3 regions of the Pseudomonas kulmbachensis genome follow, and region 3 is predicted to be linked to each of the others. Evidence: riboswitches for the same ligand, from Rfam matches in the RefSeq annotation. Region 3 holds a riboswitch; each other region holds the start of a gene.

The links. A riboswitch is a leader RNA that binds a small molecule or an ion and turns the genes downstream of it on or off. The one in region 3 is predicted to bind cobalamin.
Region 1: another riboswitch for cobalamin. It lies ahead of cobW (cobalamin biosynthesis protein CobW); the one in region 3 lies ahead of cobO (cob(I)yrinic acid a,c-diamide adenosyltransferase).
Region 2: another riboswitch for cobalamin. It lies ahead of U5A05_RS11455 (CbtB domain-containing protein); the one in region 3 lies ahead of cobO (cob(I)yrinic acid a,c-diamide adenosyltransferase).

What each region holds. Positions count from the first base shown of each region.
Region 1 covers NZ_OY817088.1:2,619,670-2,622,912, forward strand. The annotation lists gene U5A05_RS11865 (glycosyltransferase) at 1-552, opposite strand, end outside; cobalamin riboswitch at 772-968, shown strand; gene cobW (cobalamin biosynthesis protein CobW) at 1,063-2,133, shown strand; gene cobN (cobaltochelatase subunit CobN) at 2,137-3,243, shown strand, end outside.
Region 2 covers NZ_OY817088.1:2,511,598-2,514,840, reverse strand. The annotation lists gene U5A05_RS11465 (response regulator) at 1-519, opposite strand, end outside; gene U5A05_RS11460 (response regulator) at 696-1,061, shown strand; cobalamin riboswitch at 1,162-1,373, shown strand; gene U5A05_RS11455 (CbtB domain-containing protein) at 1,470-1,658, shown strand; gene U5A05_RS11450 (CbtA family protein) at 1,670-2,371, shown strand; gene U5A05_RS11445 (cobalamin biosynthesis protein) at 2,368-2,793, shown strand; gene cobM (precorrin-4 C(11)-methyltransferase) at 2,858-3,243, shown strand, end outside.
Region 3 covers NZ_OY817088.1:1,343,218-1,346,460, reverse strand. The annotation lists gene bluB (5,6-dimethylbenzimidazole synthase) at 1-85, opposite strand, end outside; gene U5A05_RS06270 (cobyrinic acid a,c-diamide synthase CobB) at 82-1,395, opposite strand; gene cobO (cob(I)yrinic acid a,c-diamide adenosyltransferase) at 1,406-2,017, opposite strand; cobalamin riboswitch at 2,094-2,336, opposite strand; gene U5A05_RS06260 (PQQ-dependent sugar dehydrogenase) at 2,465-3,243, shown strand, end outside.

The DNA of each region.
Region 1 (3,243 bases), 1.3 Mb from region 3:
GTCGATCTCGTATTCGGAAATCATCAGGTTCAGGTCGCTGCGATAGATCGCGGCGATTTCCCGTTGTGCCAGATCAGCGTCTGCCATCTGTTCGAAAGTTTCGCGTTGCGCAGGGGCGAACAGGCTGCTGAAGTCGTCCTGTTCGGTGTTTTGCTTGAGGCGCGCCTTGAGCTGTTGCTGACGGGCGTCACGCAGGCTTTGCAGGTCGGAGGTTTCCAGCACGCGCAAGGCCTGCGGGCAATGCTTCTCGACACGCCAGCCAAACTGCTCCTCCATCATGAATCGGTCGAACAGCACGATATCCGGGGCCAGTTCAGTGATAAAGGCATCAAAGCTGCTGTTATTGAGTTCGATGGTCACTTCATCGATGCCCAGCACAGCCAGGTCGGCCTTGTGCTCGCCGATACCGGCCGGGCTGCTGAAGGTGATCTGCCAGCCTTGCTGCAAAAAGCTCTCGATGATTTGCATCATGTGCCCGCCTGCCGCCGAAGAGCGCGGTTCAGGCCACACGTAACCAATAATCAGGACGTGGGTCGGTTTAGAGGCGGGCATGGGCAGATCCTTGAAGCGTGGCGGCTGAAAAAAGGCGGCAATTAAACCACAACTCATGAGCCAGCACCGTAGCCGCAGCCTCGCTCCTCAGCGACAGAGATACTTCAATTGTGGGAGTGAGCCTGCTCGCGAAGAGCATTCGCGAACAGGCTCACTCCCATAAGGGGCTTGACCCGCAATAGAGTATCTACAGCGTGTTGACCTGTTACAAAGCACTGCGTAGCCTTGCGGGTTCGAGGTTCTTCGCCACGCGAAGCTAAGAAGGGAACGCGGTATGCCGCGGCTGCCCCCGCAACTGTAAACGGTCATTGACCCTGCAATGCCACTGCCTCACAGGCGGGAAGGCGCAGGGTTGTGCATCATCAGCTTGATGCACAGCCGTAAGCCAGGAGACCTGCCTCGTGACAGATTCTTACTTCAACCGGGCGGGGTGATCCGGTGGCGAAGACTGACCGCGCTCTGCCTGCGGTCGTCGTCCCGTATGCCCGCCGCTTTGCCAAAGGGCATCCGATGAAAACACTGGCCAAAACCCCTGTCACGATCGTTACCGGCTTTCTCGGTTCGGGCAAAACCACGTTGCTCCGTCATATGCTCGATAACGCTCAGGGCCGCCGCATCGCCGTGATCGTTAATGAGTTCGGTGAGCTGGGCATCGACGGCGAAATCCTCAAGCAGTGCAGCATCGGTTGCACCGAAGAAGAAGCCAACGGTCGTGTTTATGAACTGGCTAACGGCTGCCTGTGCTGCACCGTGCAGGAAGAATTCTTCCCGGTGATGCGCGAGCTGGTGGCGCGTCGTGGCGATATCGACCATATCCTGATCGAAACCTCGGGCCTGGCCCTGCCCAAACCACTGGTTCAGGCCTTCCAGTGGCCGGAAATCCGCAGCGCCTGCACCGTTGATGCGGTGATTACCGTGGTCGACAGCCCGGCTGTGGCCGCTGGCACTTTTGCGGCGTTCCCGGATCAGGTGGATGCCCAACGCAAACTTGATCCGAACCTGGATCACGAGTCGCCGCTGCACGAACTGTTTGCTGACCAACTGGCCAGCGCCGACCTGGTTATCCTCAACAAGGCTGATCTGATCAGCCCTGAAGACCTGGCAAAAGTACGTGCCGAAGTTTTTGAAGAACTGCCGCCTGCGGTCAAGATCATCGAAGCCAGCAGCGGCCGCTTGCCACTGGACGTATTGCTGGGCTTGGGCGCAGGTTCGGAAGATCATATCGATGGCCGCCACAGCCACCACGACCATCACCACGACGGCGATGACGACCACGATGATCACGACCATGATGCCTTCGACTCGATTTCCATCGAGCTGCCACAGGGCGAAGAACGCGTATTGATGGAAGCCCTGACCCAACTGGTGGTCAAGCACGGGATTCTGCGGATCAAAGGCTTTGCCGCAATCCCGGGCAAGCCGATGCGTTTGCTGATCCAGGGGGTGGGCACACGCTTTGACAAGCACTTCGACCGCGCCTGGGGCAGCGATGAAGCGCGCACCACCAAACTGGTACTGATCGGCCAGGATCTGGACGCGGCACTGCTTGAATCCACCTTGCGTACAGCGTTGAGCGTATAAGCCATGCATTTGCTCAGGACCCAGCCCGGTGGCTTTGTATCGGACGACAATATTGCCGATTTAGGCCAGACCCCCGCCGAGTTGGTGATCCTGTGCAGTGGTGATTCAAGCCTGGCACTGCTGGCCGAAGCGGCGCAGCAGTTGCCTGAAGATTATCCAAGCCTGCGTCTGGCCAACCCGATGCAGGTGCAAAACCATGGTTCAGTCGATTTATATTTCGATGAGGTGCTGCAGCACGCCAAGGTGATTTTGCTGTCGTTACACGGCGGTATTGGCTATTGGCGCTACGGTATCGAGCGTCTGGTGCAATTGGCCGAGCGCGGCGTGACCCTGATTCTGGTGCCCGGCGACGACCGCCCCGACCCGGAACTCAGCGCACTGAGCACCGTGCCCGTTGAACAGGGCGAGCGGCTCTGGCATTTTTTGCGTCAGGGCGGGCGGCATAACGCCTTGCAACTCTATCGTTGCCTGGCCAGTCAGTGGCTGGGCCGCGATTATGAGTGGGACGAGCCGCAAACCTTGCCGCGCACCGCGATTTATCATCCGCAGCACTCCAGCGCCGAGCTCAAGAACTGGCAGGCCGACTGGCAAACTGGGCAACCGGTGGCGGCGCTGTTGTTCTATCGCTCACACCTGCAGGCTGCCAACACCGCATTCGTCGATGTGTTTTGCCAGCGGCTGCAGGCCGCCGGGCTGAATCCGTTGCCGATTGCCGTGGCCAGTCTCAAGGAGCCGGGGTGCCTGGCGGTGGTGCAGGACTTGTTGGATGACGTCGAGGCCGGGGTCATTCTCAACACCACAGGCTTTGCCCAATCGAGCCCAGAAGCCCCGCACCTGCGTCCGTTTCGGCGCAATATTCCGGTGATTCAGGCCATTTGCGCCCAAGACAACGAACCCGGCTGGCAAGCCAGTGAACAGGGGTTGGGGCCGCGCGATCTGGCGATGCATATTGCTTTGCCCGAACTGGATGGGCGAATTATCAGCCGTCCAGTCAGTTTCAAGGACCTGGCATGGCGCAGTGAGCGCAGCCAGTCGGATGTGGTGTGTTATCGCGCCCACCCCGAGCGCATGGACTTTGTCGCAGAGCTGGCGCGGCGCTGGGTTGAGCTG
Region 2 (3,243 bases), 1.2 Mb from region 3:
CCGCAGTTGCTGCTCCATTTGGATGAAGTCGTCGTATTCCTTGCGAATGACATCGCTCAGGCGCTTACCTAGACCGGCCTGTACCGCCGAGCGGTAGTCACCGTCCTGACGGCGCATATCGACCATCGATTGCGCATAGGTATTCCACTCCTCTTGCAGCGCTTCCAGGCGCTTGAGGCGGTCGACCTGTTGCGGGTTATCGCTGACCAATTCCTGCAAACTCTTCAATTGCACATTGATCTGCGGTTTGGCCACGGCATAGGGGTCGAGAAAATGTTCATCGCCGGTGATCAGAAAGCCGCGCATGCCGGTCTCCAAATCGACCGTCAGGCGCACGGCTTCGTTGGCATTACTGATAACCCGGTCACTGTGTTCAACCCACCTGATCACTGACAACAAATAGCTGACCATAACCACAAACAGTGCGGCACTAAGCACACCGACGGCTAAGGGCAAGCCAACGTTGCGACTCAAGAGCTTACGAAAGCTGCGCTCATCAATTGATGCGGGTGAGTTCATTCTTCAGGCCCGTGTACTGTCATAAAAAACTGGAGTTTGCCGGATTACCGAGCAATAGTTCTATTTTCTTACCTTTAAGAGCACTTTTACGCACAAACAAACACACTCAAATGCGGGTGAAGGCTATTCTTGCTGCCTGTGAGACCCGCGCTTAAATTTTTATCGAGATCATGATTATGTCCGCTACACCCTCCACCATCCTTGTGGTCGAAGACGACGCCATTGTTAGGATGCTCATCGTAGACGTGCTGCAAGAACTGGAGTTCAGTGTGCTTGAAGCCGATGGCAGCGAGCGCGCCATGGAACTGCTGGCAGACCAGGCCCAGCACATCGACTTGCTGATGACCGATGTCGGATTGCCGGGCATGGACGGCCGGGCGCTGGCAGACAAAGCCCGCGAGTTGCGCCAACGGCTGCCCATCCTGTTTGCCAGCGGCTACGCCGAAACCCTTGAGATTGCAGAAGGCATGGCGGTGATTGGCAAGCCCTTCTCGATTGATCAATTGCGCGACAAGGTCAAAAGCATGCTGGCAACTGCATGAATTCATAACTGTGGGAGCGAGCCTGCTCGCGAAGCGCTTGAGGCCTTCGCGAGCAGGCTCGCTCCCACAGGACTTGTGCATACCCACATCCCTGTGGTTTCCTACACATCTTGTATCAGGTGCCCTTCACAGGGTGAAACGGGAAACCGGTGCGTCAGGCGTTTTGCTCTGACAAGTCCGGCGCTGCCCCCGCAACGGTAAGCGAGAGAAACATCAGATCCACTGTGCTCGATGCATGGGAAGGAGATGTTTGCAGGCTCAACAGTTGAGCCCCTCGCAAGCCCGGAGACCGGCCTGGTTAATATGAATAACAAACCCGCGGTGGGCGGGCGCTGTTAAACCCTGCGAGCTTCGTTCGCGGGGTTTTCTTGCGCTTTGCTGCCCGTCGTCCGACCAGAGGCAAGCGCCATGTCTATCAGCACCAGCCGTACCCATTCCGCCGCTACTACCGCTACCCAAAGCCAACGCATTGTGGCCGCTGTCGGCGCTGCCGTGCTGGGCGCTTTTCTCGTGTACTTTGCCGGGTTCTCGCATATCGATGCGGTCCACAACGCGGCCCATGACACCCGTCACAGCTCCGCCTTCCCGTGCCATTGAGAGTGCCTGCCATGATTAAGCGTATCGCTCAAACCGCAGGCTTCACCGGTCTGCTGGCCGCTCTACTGCTGACTTTGCTGCAAAGTTTTTGGGTCGCCCCGTTGATTCTGCAAGCGGAAACCTACGAGAAACCGGCCGCCACCGAAGCACACGAGCATGCAGATATGGCCATGCCTGCCCACGAACATGATGCCGAGGCCTGGGAGCCGGAGGACGGCTGGCAGCGCGTGCTGTCCAACACTGGCGGCAATCTGGTAGTTGCTGTTGGTTTCGCCCTGATGCTGGCGGGCCTGTACACCTTGCGCGCGCCAACTCGCACATCCCAGGGTTTGCTCTGGGGCCTTGCCGGTTATGCGGTGTTCTGTCTGGCGCCAACCTTGGGCTTGCCGCCCGAGTTGCCGGGCACCGCCGCGGCTGATCTGCTGCAAAGGCAAATCTGGTGGGTCAGCACTGCAGCCTCAACCGCCGTCGCAATCGCACTGCTGGTATTCGGTAAGCACTGGGCACTGAAAGTGCTGGGCGTAGCCATTCTGGTGGTTCCCCATCTCTTTGGCGCACCGCAGCCACTGGTGCACTCCAGCCTGGCGCCCGCAGAGCTGGAGTCGCAGTTCAAAATTGCCTCGCAACTGACCAACTTTGCCTTTTGGCTGGCTCTGGGTGTAATCAGCGCCTGGCTGTTCCGCCGCAAGTCTGCTGGTCAGTACTCGGCGTGACAGTACACAGCACCGCGCCAATCCTGGTGATTGGCCTGGGCTGTCGTCAGGGTTGCAGTACACAAGAACTGTTGACGCTGATCGAACAGTCACTGGGCCGGGCCGGGATCGCACTGAGCGCAGTCAGCGCCTTGGCCAGTATCGATCGCAAACGCCTGGAACCTGGTTTGCTGCAACTGGCCGCGCAACTCAACCTCGGTTTCGAGGTGTTCAGCGCGCAACAACTTGCACCGTACGCGCCAGAACTGAGCCATCGCTCGTCCCTTGCGTTCGAACAAACCGGATGTTTCGGCATTGCCGAAAGTGCCGCACTGGCCCTGGCCGAACAACTCGGCGGTGCAGCGGCAAGCCTTCTGATAACACGACAAAAATCGCCGGGGGCAACCTTTGCGTTGGCCTCTATCGAGCAAAACCCGCGATAATCCCCCGCCTCACTATGAGCGTTGTTCAAGAACAGCTCTATCACGACCCTTTCAAGAGACTGCCATGACTGTTTATTTCATCGGCGCCGGGCCCGGCGATCCAGAGCTGATTACCGTCAAAGGCCAGCGCCTGATTCGCAGCTGCCCGGTGATCATTTACGCAGGCTCACTGGTCCCCGAAGCGGTGTTGCAAGGCCATCAGGCCGAGCAGGTGATCAACAGCGCCGAGCTGCACCTTGAGCAAATCATCACGCTGATCAAGGCGGCCGACGCCAAAGGCCAGGATGTGGCCCGCGTCCACTCCGGCGATCCGAGCCTGTACGGGGCGATTGGCGAACAGATCCGCTGCTTGCGCGAGCTCAATATCGCCTTTGAAATCATTCCTGGGGTGACGGCCACTGCGGCTTGCGCAGCCATTTTGGGTGCAGAATTGACCCTGCCCGATATTTC
Region 3 (3,243 bases):
CGCTGAAATGCCGCATATCGCGGCGTTCGGCAATGGCGCGGTACACGGCTGCGCGTTCTTCAGGGCTAAATGCGTTGTCGGTCATGGCGCCTTCACGGCGCATGGCGCGAACAACGCGGCAATGGCCTGAGGATTGGACGGGAAGTAAAAGTGCACATAAGAGGCGGTCATCCGCCCTTCGCGATATACCGCTTCAGCGCCACGCCCGCCGTTAGGGCTCAGGCCGCGGGCAATGGGCTCAAGCTCGGTACTGGTCAGCGAGTGATGATAGGTGTGACCGCGCAGCAACCCTTCGGGCATGTCCACGGCTTGCAACGCCAGCGCAGCCAGACGCTTTTGCATCGTCGCCTCCCCAGCCAGCAAACCCACCAGTTCAGCACGCTGCCCCTCAACATCGGTCAAGGCATCGAGCAGGTAAAGCATGCCGCCGCATTCGGCGAGCAGCGGCTTGCCCGCAACGTGATGGGCACGAATCGCCTCCAGCATCGGCGTATTGCGCGACAGCTCAAGGTGATGCAACTCGGGATAACCGCCCGGCAAATACAGGCTGTCAGCCTCGGGCAAGCGGACATCGCGAATTGGCGAGAAAAACACCAGCTCAGCGCCCATCGCCCGCAACAGATCCAGGCTCGCACCATAGGTGAAGGCAAACGCTTCGTCACGGGCCACGGCAATCCGCACCCCGGCCAGCAACGGCTCGACCGCAACCGGTTCAGGCGCCTTAAACTCGACCGCGGGCGGCAGCGCTACCTCACAGGTACTGGCCAAGGCATTCGCCGCCGCGTCGAGGCGTACATCCAGATCGTTCAGCTCACTGGCCTGGACCAACCCCAGGTGACGGCTCGGCAGCTCGATCCCGGTCTCGCGGGACAGCGCGCCGTACCAACGCAAGCCTTCGGTCAGGCTGCCTTCGAGCAACTGCGCGTGGCGCACCGTGCCGACCCGATTGGCCAGCACACCGGCAAACGGCAGATCCGGCTGATAGCGCGCCAGGCCCAAGGCCAGTGCACCAAAGGTCTGGGCCATCGCGGTACCATCGATCACCGCCAAGACTGGCACACCAAAATGCCGCGCCAGATCGGCGCTGGACGGTGTGCCGTCGAACAGCCCCATAACACCTTCGATAAGGATCAGGTCCGCATCTGCAGCAGCCTCCCACAGCAGACGGCGGCTTTCATCGGCGCCCACCATCCACAAATCCACCTGATACACCGGCGCACCGCTGGCGCGCTCAAGAATCATCGGGTCGAGAAAGTCCGGGCCACATTTGAACACCCGCACCTTGCGCCCCTGATTGCGATGCAACCGGGCCAGGGCGGCGGTAACGGTGGTCTTGCCCTGACCGGAAGCCGGTGCGGCGATCAACACCGCCGGGCAATGACGTGACGCTCTCATACTTCAACACTCACAATTCGATGCCTTTCTGGGCTTTGATCCCGGCCTGGAAGGCGTGTTTCACCACACCCATTTCGGTCACGGTATCGGCCAGATCAATCAGTTCAGGTTTGGCGCCGCGCCCGGTGACCAGCACATGCTGCATCGGCGGACGGGCTTGCAGGTCGGCGAGTACCTGCTCAAGGTCGAGGTAGCCGTGCTTGAGCGCGATATTCAGCTCATCCAGCACCACCAGCCCGATGGACGGGTCACGCAGCATCTCGCGGGACACTTCCCACGCGGCTTCAGCGGCGGCGATATCACGCTGACGATCCTGGGTTTCCCAGGTAAAGCCTTCGCCCATGACGTGATAACGCACCTGCTCGGGGAAGCGGCGGAAGAAGATCTCTTCGCCGGTGCTGTTGCGACCCTTGATGAACTGCACCACACCGCACTGCATGCCGTGGCCCATGGCCCGGGCCAACATGCCAAAAGCGGAACTGCTTTTACCTTTGCCGTTGCCGGTCAATACCAGCAGCAGCCCGCACTCATTGGGCGAGCTGGCAATGCGCTCGTCCATAACGGCTTTTTTGCGCAGCATGCGCGCCTGATGACGTTCGTCGCGTTCGGGGGATTCGTTCATGGCAGCTCTCCGTTGGGGCTCAATGATGCAAACGGGAGGCGGGGGACAATAAACAACACACCATCGCCCGCCGCGAGGATGCTGGATGGATCAGGCCGGTCTCCGGGCTCACAAGCGGTTCCATCCCGAAGGACAACCCCTGACCACGCGCCTTCCCGTGCGAAAACACAGTGGCACTCAGCGTGGTTTTGACTCATTTACCGTTGCGGGGGCAGCGCCGGGATCATGGCGGTTGTGTGGGTCAAACACGCCCTCACCGGCTTCCCTGTTTCACTCTATCGATCCGGGACCATAGAGCACCTGAAACAAGCCGCGAAGGTTAGAGGGTTGGGGGTGGAGCGTCAATTAAAGGTGGCACCAAAACGCTTTATACAAGGCTCTGACCTGAACCTTTAAGCGGCTACGCTTCTCTATGACTTACAAGACCAAAACCTCATGGAGATACACATGTTCAAGCGCCAGCACGCTATTGTCATCGTACTTGCGACGGGGTTGGCTGCCTGCGGCGAGAATTCGACCCTGCAAGTGAGTGATGGCACGGGACCTACGCCGAAACTGCCCGAACCGAACAAGACACTCATCCCGACCGTCAATATCGCCCCGGCGATCGGCTGGCCTGACGGTGCCACGCCAATTGCCGCCCAAGGCCTGCAAGTAACAGCCTTTGCCGAAAACCTTGACCACCCGCGCTGGCTCTACGTATTACCCAACGGCGACGTACTGGTGGCAGAAACCAATTCACCGCCCAAACCGGATGACAGCAAGGGCATCAAGGGCTGGATCGCGGACAAGGTGATGGCCCGCGCCGGGGCCGGAGTGCCAAGCGCGAATCGGATTACCTTGTTGCGCGATGCTGACCACGACGGCGTAGCCGAAACCCGTACGGTTTTTATCGAGAATCTGAACTCGCCCTTTGGCATGACGCTGGTGGGCAATGATCTGTATGTCGCCGACGCCGACAAGCTGTTGCGCTTCCCTTATCAGGCAGGCGAAAACAGCATCAGCGCCCCACCCACCAAAGTCGTCGACCTGCCGGGCGGGCCGTTGAATCACCACTGGACCAAAAACGTCATCGCCAGCCCCGACGGCTCCAAGCTGTATGTCAGTGTCGGCTCCAACAGCAACGTCGGCGAGAACGGCATGGATAAGGAGCAAGGTCGCGCCGCAATCTGGGAAGTTGATCGCGCCACCGGCAATCACCGGATTTTCGCTTCAGGCCTGCGCAA